Regions from separate parts of the Paenibacillus sp. FSL M7-1455 genome, predicted to be linked through region 3. Evidence: riboswitches for the same ligand, from Rfam matches in the RefSeq annotation. Region 3 holds a riboswitch; each other region holds the start of a gene.

Region 1 (3,274 bases), 5.3 Mb from region 3:
AAAAATCAGCGCGGCGCTTTCGCTTTCCGTCGAACATGCGTTTCTGTGGGCTCTCCTTCCGGTGTTTTTCGCCTTGCTTTCGGTGTCGATGATGGGCGCGGGGCGGATGCAGTTCGCCCAAGAGCCTTCCCCCGCGCAATCCCGAACGAAGGCTTAATGGGATGATCGAACAGAGCCGTTGCACTCCGGATGCCATTTTGCTGTCGACAAGGGTCCATGATTGGGTAATACTTGAATTAAATACGGTCAACATGAGGAGGCTGGTCGCTCATGAAAGTGATTATTACCCAGGAAGAAGCGGTGGAAAAAGGAATTTGGCCCGAGGTCATGAACATGTTCGGCGTGGACGACGAAGACGAGGTATGGCCGGCCGAGGAATTTATTTTGACCGAAGAGCAGGCGCGCAAGCTCAAACTGATTCCTTGACTTGTGCCATAAACGGCCTTCGATGCAAGGAGCGAGGAAGGGAGAAGGTGAAACGCATCGCGACGATATATGCCGTAAATCTTAACGATTGGCGGGAAGGCGCCGGCGCGGATATGCAGCGGCTGCTCGCTTTTTTGCCTGATGAAGCAAGGTCCCGGGCCGCGAGGCACAGATCGGAGCGGGATGCGGAGCGCGTGATCGTTTCCGATGCCTTGAAGCGGGTGACGGCTTGTCTCGAAAAGGGGCTCCGGCTCCGGAACGTGGAGTTTGCCAGGGATGGTTACGGCAAACCGTTCCTGGCAGGCGTTCCCGACTATTATTTTAACGTGTCCCATGCCAAGGATTGGGTCGTATGCGCCGTGGGCGCCGGGGGACCGATCGGCATCGATGTCGAGCATATCGGCCGGGCGGAGGAGGAAGCAGCCGAGTTGTGTTTTACGCCACGGGAGCTGACTGAATGGAGAAGGCAGCCCGCCGAACGTCGGGATGCCTTTTTTTTCGAGTTGTGGACGCTTAAAGAAAGTTATTCCAAAGCCGTCGGCAAAGGCCTTTCGATCGGCTTGTCCAAGCTGGAGACGGTCAGGCATCCTTCCGGGATTCGCATCGTGCATCAAGGCAGGATCGATCCGGAGCTGCATCTTCAAGTCGTCCCGTTTGACCCCGCCTACAAGTTATCCGTTTGCATGCCGCTGGAGGAGCAAGCGGTCGTTGTCCGGCGCTTTTCTCCGGGGGGGCTGCTGGCTGCGTTACAGTCATGTTCTGAAGCCGGGGATTCAGGGCGAGGGGGGGCTTTTCCAATGATAACCTATGGCAATTCCCATAATTTCGGGATATAGACACTTTTATTGCCTCTTATTGGAAGGATCTAACCTGTACTTTGACTATAAACATGATATATTAAAAGTGTATTTTTCAGATATTTCATTTTCATTTTCTGCAATACCTGAAATATCGCACTTTGAAAACTCAAGCCAAAGGTAAACCTGCCGAAAGGCAGGGGCACAAAGCTAAAGGGGCTTCAGGCGCAAGATCCTCGATCTTTTCGCTATGCCAGCCAGCTGCCGAAAGACGTTTTCGCGATCAAAGGAACTCTACTCTCGGCAAGTAGAGTTTTTTTGTTTTTTAATTTTTTTATATATGAATCCTATGATCTAGCAAAGGAAAGATGAACATGTCGGTGTTAACAACAGGAAAGTCCAACTTGGATGAATGGAATCGGTATGTGAAGCAATTGGAAGAACGGACGATACTGCGCATTCATTCCGGAAAGGCGCCCATTCCAATGCAAAGGGTTATGTATCGCTGGCCGAAGGAAACGGGGCGTCAAATTCGGCAGGCATGCGAGACCGCGCGTATTGAACCAAGCGTGCTGCTGAGTGCGGCATGGGGCATGCTGCTGATCCGGTATTTGCGCCGGGAGGAGGTTGCGTTCGCCGTCGTCGCATCCGCCGAGCAAGCCTATCCGCTCATAACGAAGGCGGACGGGGCAACGGCGCTGCAAAGCCATGTGCTTCAGGTTGCCGCAGCCATGACGGAGCATGCGGCCAAGTCGGCGGCTTTCGATGAAATCGCCGGTATTTGCGCCGGCCTGGACGAAGGATCCCCGGTATGCAACACCGCCATCTGGACGGGAAGCGGCATAGGCCCGGACGAGCTGCAGGGCAAATTTGAACTGGCGGTCTCGCTGCACCTACACGAAGCGGGCGGCTTCGAGGTTTGGCATGCGGACGGCATGTTCCCCGGCGATTTTATTCGCCGCATGTGCCGGCATTTGCAGCATATCATGGCCGCATGGGCGGCAGGTTCAAACATGACGATCGGCGGCTTGAAGCTGCTGACGGAAGAAGAGGAGGCCCAGCTTGCGGGCTGGAACCAAACGGCTGCGCATGCCGAATTGGACCGGACCATCCACGGCTTGTTTGAGGAGCAGGCGCACAAGGCTCCGGATAACGTCGCGGTGGTCTACCAAGGCGAATCGTTGACGTACGGCGAGCTGAACGAAAAAGCGGACAGATTGGCCCGCGAATTGGTACGGAGGGGAGCCGGCCGCGAGCAAATCGTCGGCATCATCGCGACGCCGTCCCTTGAGATGATCGTCGGGACGCTGGCGATCCTGAAAACGGGCGCGGCCTACTTGCCGATCGATCCGGCGTATCCCGCCGACCGCATCACGTATATGCTCGAAGACAGCGGAACGGAGCTGCTTGTCACCGAGCCGAAGGTCAGACTGGACGGAAAAGTCCGCTTCAAAGGCCGGATGGTTTGCGCGGCGGAGTTTTCTGCCGATATTCGCGGCGAATCGGAGGCTGCCGATGCAAAGATGCGGAATGTGCGCGAATCTGCGGAACCGGGCGACATGGCTTACGTCATCTACACTTCCGGTTCGACGGGAAGGCCGAAAGGCGTGATGGTCGAGCACCGATCGCTTGTCAATCTGTGCGCCTGGCACATCCGGGAATTCGGAGTGACCGAGAAGGACCGGGCCACCAAATACGCCGGCTTCGGCTTTGACGCTTCCGTGTGGGAGATGTTTCCGTATCTGGTGTCGGGGGCGGCGATTCACGTCATTCCCGAAGAAATCCGCCTGGATTCGACGCAGCTGCATGCGTACTTTAAGCAGCACGGCATTACGATCAGCTTTTTGCCGACCCAGTTCTGCGAGCATTTCATGACGATGGACCATCCGACGCTGCGCGTTCTTTTGACGGGCGGGGACAAGCTGAAATCGTTCAGCAGGCAGAACTATGATCTGTACAATTGCTACGGCCCGACGGAAAACACCGTAGTCACGACCGCCTATAAGGTCACGGAGTTGACGCCGAACATTCCGATCGGTTATCCGGTCGAT
Region 2 (3,274 bases), 1.7 Mb from region 3:
CGTTCTGCCATGTGGAGAGGGGAGCGTGCTTCGTAAGCCGAGGGGATTTTGCGCGGATTGCCGACGACCCGTTTTAACATCCTCCGCAAATCCACCCGCTCCTCGTACGTTTGGGCGAGATCCGAGACGCCGCCCCAGAGGACGAGCTGCGAGATGAAATCCGTGTCCGCAGCCGCGGACGCGGCGTTTACGGAGCCCCGGGAAAAACCCATGGCCGCTATCCGTTTCGGATCGACGAACGGAAGCCCGGCAAGGAGCCGGCACGCCGCGGGAACGTCCTCCAGGTCGGCGCCGCCGAATTCGTCCCGTCCCTCCCCGCCTTGCGTCCCCCGGTAAACCGGGGCAAAAACGATAAAACCGCTTTGCGAAAAACGCTCGAGCCATTCGGTTTTGACCTGCCCGACCCTGCCGATGCCGCCGCGGCAATAAACAAGAACGGGCCATTTCCGTTCATGGATATCCAGCCGCTCCCGCTTGGCATTGTTCGCGATGACGGTCATGGGAAGCCGCTTCCCGCCGTATATTTTCCGGATATGCGCTTCCAGCGTTTCCGGTTCGATTTCGTATCCATACGGAAGGGAGAGATAACCCTTTACCTTATATTCGCCGGAGCGGTATGTCATATGAATCATCATGTAGATCAGCTGCCTTTTTCGTTTGCTTGTCCTTATTGCTTCATGTTCGGATATCGAGGGCGGTCACCCAAGACTGCAGGCAGTCCCGGGTATAATACGCGTTCGAAAAATCCAATCGGGCCAAATCCTCGCGGCGGATAAAAAAATTGCCGACGCCGGAATCCGCCAATTGTATCCTTTCTTTTTCTCGCACGAGGAAACCATACCTACGTGTATTTTAGCCGAGCGGCAGCATGGCCGCAAACGGGCAGTCGATGCGTATCCGGAACATGAAATAATACCCGGGTGCAGCATCAATCTTTTCGTTGCATTTATTAAATTTGTCATTTATATTCTTAGTGTGGTTACATAAAAAAACGAATATTTTCCTTTTTTCTCAAAATCATAGGTTTTTCCTTCCGTTTTTCCTGCAAGAATCGCGGAAGTTCTATATGATACGACATCGTACGATAATGGCAAACCCACTGAAAAGTGGCGACGCAAAGCTACAGGGGCTAAGGCGGATTCCATCCGCTATGCCAGCCAGTTACCGAATACGGCGGAGGCCTCCGTCTATTTCTTTACGCGCATAGACGGGGGCTTTTTGTGTTTTCTATATCAAGTACGGTGTTCCTAAATCAGTTCTACATAAGGGGGAGCAGTTCTCGTTAAGGTGTTGTCGTAGCCGGTGTCAGTCAGCAAGCCTCAAAACGAACGATAATACACAAAGGAGATGGATGATTGTGATTCCAAACCAGGTTAGTCGATTATTGAAGGACAAAATAACGCTTGTTAAACTGCCCGAAGGTCCCGATCTTGCGCTTGTCGGTCCTGTTCGGCTCCCGGTACAATTGGAGGAGCGGGAGATCACCTTCAATTGGTATACTTGGTTAAGAACGGAAAGCGCTTCGTTTGAGGTGGAAGATGTTCTCCATATCCTGCCGTTTGCCGATCTTGCCTCATACCAGCAATCATCCGTGCTTGTTTACGGTGATTTTGCCAATGCGGAGCACACGTTGATTCGGATGCACAGCATTTGCCATACCGGGGACATCTTTGGAAGCAAACGATGCGATTGCGGGTACCAGCTGCGCCGATCCATGAACATGATCGTCGACAACGGCAGCGGAGCTCTCTTTTATTTGGCCAATCACGAAGGACGCGGAATCGGGCTTTTCTCCAAATCGTTGGCTTATCTGCTGCAGGAAGAGGGATACGATACGGTAGAAGCCAATCACGCTTTGGGCTTTCCGGATGATCTCCGGTCCTATGACGAGGCGATACAGGTTCTTCAGGCATTGCGGCAGAAACCGGTAAGCCTCATTACGAACAATCCGCGCAAATTGCAATCATTGCGGGAAAAAGGGCTTGCATCCGATCATCACGTATCGATTTGGGGCGATGTATCCCAACATAATACCCGGTATCTGGCAACGAAAATCGAAAAATCGGGCCATATTTACAATCCCCTGAACGAAACCGTTCAGCTCGGCTAAGGAGGCCCCGCATGAACCCGGATCAACATTATATGAAGCTGGCGCTGGACCTGGCGGCCACGGCAAGCGGAAAAACGAACCCCAATCCCGTCGTCGGCGCGATCCTTGTGAAGGATGGACAAGTTGTCGGCGTCGGCTTTCACCGAAAAGCCGGAGAACCCCATGCGGAGGTACACGCGTTCCGTATGGCGGAAGGACACACGAACGGTGCAACGCTTTACGTGACCCTTGAGCCCTGCTCCCATTACGGAAAAACCCCTCCCTGCGCAGAGCTGGTCGCCAGCTCCGGAGTAACCCGCGTTGTGGTGGCTATGCAGGATCCGACTCCGATGGTCGCCGGACGGGGGATTCAACTGCTCCGAGATAAAGGGATTGAAGTCGAAGTGGGCGTGTTGGAAGAGGAAGCCAAAAGACTCAACGAACGATTCGTCCATAATATGACCAAACGGCGGCCGTTCATTATTTCCAAGGTCGCCATGACGCTGGACGGGAAGTTAGCTGCATCTTCGGGCCATTCGAAGTGGGTTACGGGCGAAGAAGCGCGCCGGGAGGTGCATCGGTTGCGAAACGAAGTCGATGCCATCTTGGTCGGCATCAACACGGTGCTGGCTGATAATCCCCGCCTGACTACCAGACTGCCGGAAAAGGGGAAAAACCCTGTACGGGTCATCCTGGATTCCAATTTGCGGTTGCCCGAGGATGCCCATATAACCGACTGCACCGCGGCTAAGACATGGATTGCCACGAAGGAGGATGCGGATCCGGAGAAAGTCAACAGGCTGAAGCAAAAAGGGCTGGAGATTCTATTCGTTCCTTCGACCCGGCTCGGGCTGGACCTCCGGCGATTATCGGAAATGTTATACGAAAAGGGAATTACCGACCTGCTTGTCGAGGGCGGCAGCGAAGTCAACGCCTCGTTCCTTCGCGCCAGCCTCATTGACAAATGGTTGATTTATATCGCACCCAAAGTTTTGGGAGGACGCGGTTCCCTCACGCCATACGGCGGTCCGGATTTGGAAACGATGGATGAAGCATTGAACGTGCGGATTCACTCCGTCCGGCAAATCGGAGAAGATCTTTGCATCACGGCGTATCCGAAGTACGGCTGATGATGAAGGGGCCAGGTCTCCGAACGGGTATTGGCGCTAACGCCCCCTTTTTAGG
Region 3 (3,274 bases):
ACAGCTTGACATCCGCCCCCGAACGTTACGTTCGGGGGATTGCTGCAATCAGCGCGTTTGCTGTTTCCATTGCTCATACCACGCCAAGATTCTCGGGGGAAAAACAAGCTCCAGCTCCCGCATTCTGGTGGCAAGGAGCCAGTACTGCTCTTCGACGCTGCTTGCGTCGCCGAGGCTGTCGTAAAGCGTCATTAGGGTCAGATACGTTTCTTCCCGGTCGGGCAGCTGCCGCTGAATGCGCAGATTCACGTCAATCGCTGCTTTCCTTTTCCCGCGGTCCATATAAAACCGGGCCAGGTTTTCCGCGTGCTGCAGCCACAAGAGCCGGATTCGTTCCCGTTCGTATTCGGCCCACAGGTACTCGTATTCCCCCAGATAATTCCCTTCGAACTGATCGAGGACCTGCTCGTATTCCTCCGCGTTCGTGAGGTCTATAGCTTCTAACCGCTTAAGCCGCTGCTCCCATTCCTCGACGTCGACCCGGGCTCCCCCGATGGTGAGCCGGTATCCGGCTTCAAGTTCTCCTTTGATGATGCGGATCATCGTCAGGCCGGCCTTGGACAGGGTTTGGCGGATATGATAGATGGTCGTGTACAGCTGCTGGGTCGCCCGGGACACATCAAAATCGGGCCATAAAAGCTCGATTAACGTGCCGCGATCGACCGTACGCTCGCGGTGGTGAAGCAAATAAGCGAACAGCTCCTGCGCTTTGTTCGTGCGCCATTTCAACGTTTGCGGCTCCATTCCGGGAAGCTGGACCCGAAGCTGATTGAAGCACAGGAAAAGCGGCGTTTTCGCTTTGCCGGACGCTTCGGGGTCTTCCTGAAGCCTTTCGCGCAAACGCTGAACCGTCAGGCGCAAGCGGTCCAAGCGCACGGGTTTCATAATATAGTCCAGCGCATAAAGCTCAAAGGCGCGTACGGCATATTGGTCGTAGCCCGTCACGAAGACGATTTCAGTGTGCGGAACGGCAGCCTGCAATTGTTCGCCGAGCTCAAGTCCGTTCATTTCAGGCATATGGATGTCGAGAAACACGACGTCGGGCCGCTGTTTGACCGCAACCCCAACCACCTGATAAGGATTCGAACATAAGCCCACGACGTTAACGCCACCGATATCGTATTCAAGTTTCTTTTTAAGATATTCCAGAGCTAATGGCTCATCGTCGACTAGTAAAGCCCTCATCCTGATTGATTCCACCTTTATTCGTATTGCCTTCCTTGCGGTTATGCAGGAAAAAGAAAAAACCTCCGTCAAGCAGCAGGCATGCTAAATAGGACGGAGATTCCCGTCGTATTCGGCAGCTGGCTGGCATTGGCATTTGCTGCTATGGCAAAACCGTTAGCCCCTGTAGCTTTGCGTCCCCGTTTTTCAATCGGGTGTGCCATTATCGTACGAGCATATATTCAAGCAAGAGTGAGTAAACAAATGAATTATACAAGAACCGTCTGAATATTTTCTGAACTTGGTCTGATCGGCGGGATCGGCGGCTCTGAAACATGCTGATATTAAAACAACCATTGCCGAAAATCCGGTCAATGGTTGTTTTTTGCAGCGCTGGTTATTTATCGATCATGTCGGTTGTTTTCAGCATTCCGGCAATCAGCGTTTAAATTTTTACAATATGCCTCAAAGATAGTTTAGCAACCGGATCTATACAAAACCTATACAAATCTCGAAAACCTTCCTTTATATAAGGGGCTTATTAAAGATCGCTGATTTAAGAATCCTTCTTGCATTTCATGGTTTATTTACATATACTCATATACATAGTAATTCGATATATCGTAAATCTAGGTATAAGGAGATCGTCGGATGGCAGTCAATAAAGAGCTGCTGAAAGGCAGCACCGCTATTTTAGTGCTCACGTTGTTGAACAAGAAGGAGATGTACGGTTACGAACTGATCAAAGAGATCGAGCGAAGCTCGGAGGGGGTATTTTCGATGAAGGAAGGAACGTTATACCCCATCCTGCATTCCCTGGAGGCCGAAGGTTGGCTGGATGCCTATTGGAGCACGCACGACGGGCGCAAACGCAAGTATTACCGCATTACCGACCGGGGCAGAGGCCAACTGAAAGAAAAGACGCAAGAGTGGGTCCAATTCCGGACCGCGGTGGATCGGGTTATTGGGGAGGGAACATCGTGAACCAGCTTGAACAATGTGCGGCCGTTGCCGCATTTTTGAACCGGGTATGCAGACACGTTCGCGCCAGGGAGCTGCATGCGGATATCCGCGAGGAGCTTATATCCCACGTGGCAGAACGAATGGAGCTTTTGCTTGAGGAAGGGATGCCCGAGGAAGAGGCTGCCGCGGAGGCGGTCCGCCAGATGGGGGACCCGGATGCGATTGGGCGCAACCTACACCAGGCTCATAAGCCTGCCGTGGAATGGAAGATGTTTGTTATTATAGCGGCGATGGCGCTTTTGGGCATTTTCGGAGTGTTTGCCGCCCAGCAATCGGGAATGTACCCGAAATTCGGCACGAGGCTTGTCGAAAATAAAGTGCTGTTTACTCTTATGGGCATGGCCTTCCTGATGGTGTTCTACTTTATCGATTACCGCAAAATACAAAAGCATTCGGCCGTGCTGTTTTACGGCATGTTACTTCTGATGTTGCTTACCCTTTTTGTAGGGATCGACCTCAACGGAAGGAAGGTGTTTCTCGCGTTTGGACCGTTTGGCGTCAATATCATGGCCGTTTCGCTTCCGATCCTCGTCTTGGGGCTGGCAGGCATGAAGCCGGCTAAGGATTGGCGCGGAGCGGAGCATCTTGTTCAGCTGGTCGGCAGGGGAGCGCTTCCCGTTGTATTGTTTTCCTTAGGGTCTTCCTGGTTTTACGGCCTAATCTATCTCGCTGCTTTCTTCTTGCTGACTTGGAAAACGAAAAAGAGCGGCGCCCAATTTTTGTTGCTGGCCCTTCCGCTGCTGTCTTTATACATTTTCGTTCTTGCCCAAGCCAGCCAGTTATACCATCGTCTTCATGCGTTTTTATATCCGGCGGGGGAGGGCAGCCATCAGTTGCTTCAAACCAAGGCGGCGATTCTTTCGGCGGGCTGGTTCGGGCATGGATTTGCCGCGCGGTTGGATACGCTCCCTTATGCGTACGCGGACTCTTTGTTTCCGTATCTGATTTATTGTTTCGGCTGGGGATTCGGCATCCTTATCGCTGGGCTGGCGTTCTGGTTTATGGTCCGGGTCTGGAAAATGAGGGACCGCATCCATGACGAATATGCAAGAAGAATCGTCGTCGGATTCATGAGCCTCTTCGCCAT

The links. Region 3 has a riboswitch for cyclic di-GMP ahead of NYE48_RS01110 (response regulator). Riboswitches for the same ligand answer to the same signal wherever they lie in the genome.
Region 1: it holds a riboswitch for cyclic di-GMP, as region 3 does, so the genes downstream of both, NYE48_RS25420 (amino acid adenylation domain-containing protein) here and NYE48_RS01110 (response regulator) in region 3, are expected to answer to the same signal.
Region 2: it holds a riboswitch for cyclic di-GMP, as region 3 does, so the genes downstream of both, NYE48_RS09150 (GTP cyclohydrolase II) here and NYE48_RS01110 (response regulator) in region 3, are expected to answer to the same signal.

The regions. Positions count from the first base shown of each region.
Region 1 is NZ_JBBORO010000001.1:5,547,318-5,550,591, reverse strand. Features, by position in the region: gene NYE48_RS25435 (MDR family MFS transporter) at 1-157, shown strand, start outside; gene NYE48_RS25430 (hypothetical protein) at 271-426, shown strand; gene NYE48_RS25425 (4'-phosphopantetheinyl transferase family protein) at 474-1,262, shown strand; cyclic di-GMP riboswitch class I at 1,393-1,492, shown strand; gene NYE48_RS25420 (amino acid adenylation domain-containing protein) at 1,709-3,274, shown strand, end outside.
Region 2 is NZ_JBBORO010000001.1:1,979,327-1,982,600, forward strand. Features, by position in the region: gene NYE48_RS09145 (alpha/beta hydrolase family protein) at 1-635, opposite strand, end outside; gene NYE48_RS28205 (DUF1963 domain-containing protein) at 676-828, opposite strand; cyclic di-GMP riboswitch class I at 1,080-1,169, shown strand; gene NYE48_RS09150 (GTP cyclohydrolase II) at 1,355-2,110, shown strand; gene ribD (bifunctional diaminohydroxyphosphoribosylaminopyrimidine deaminase/5-amino-6-(5-phosphoribosylamino)uracil reductase RibD) at 2,122-3,219, shown strand.
Region 3 is NZ_JBBORO010000001.1:232,327-235,600, forward strand. Features, by position in the region: gene NYE48_RS01110 (response regulator) at 49-1,185, opposite strand; cyclic di-GMP riboswitch class I at 1,297-1,396, opposite strand; gene NYE48_RS01115 (PadR family transcriptional regulator) at 1,816-2,148, shown strand; gene NYE48_RS01120 (FtsW/RodA/SpoVE family cell cycle protein) at 2,145-3,274, shown strand, end outside.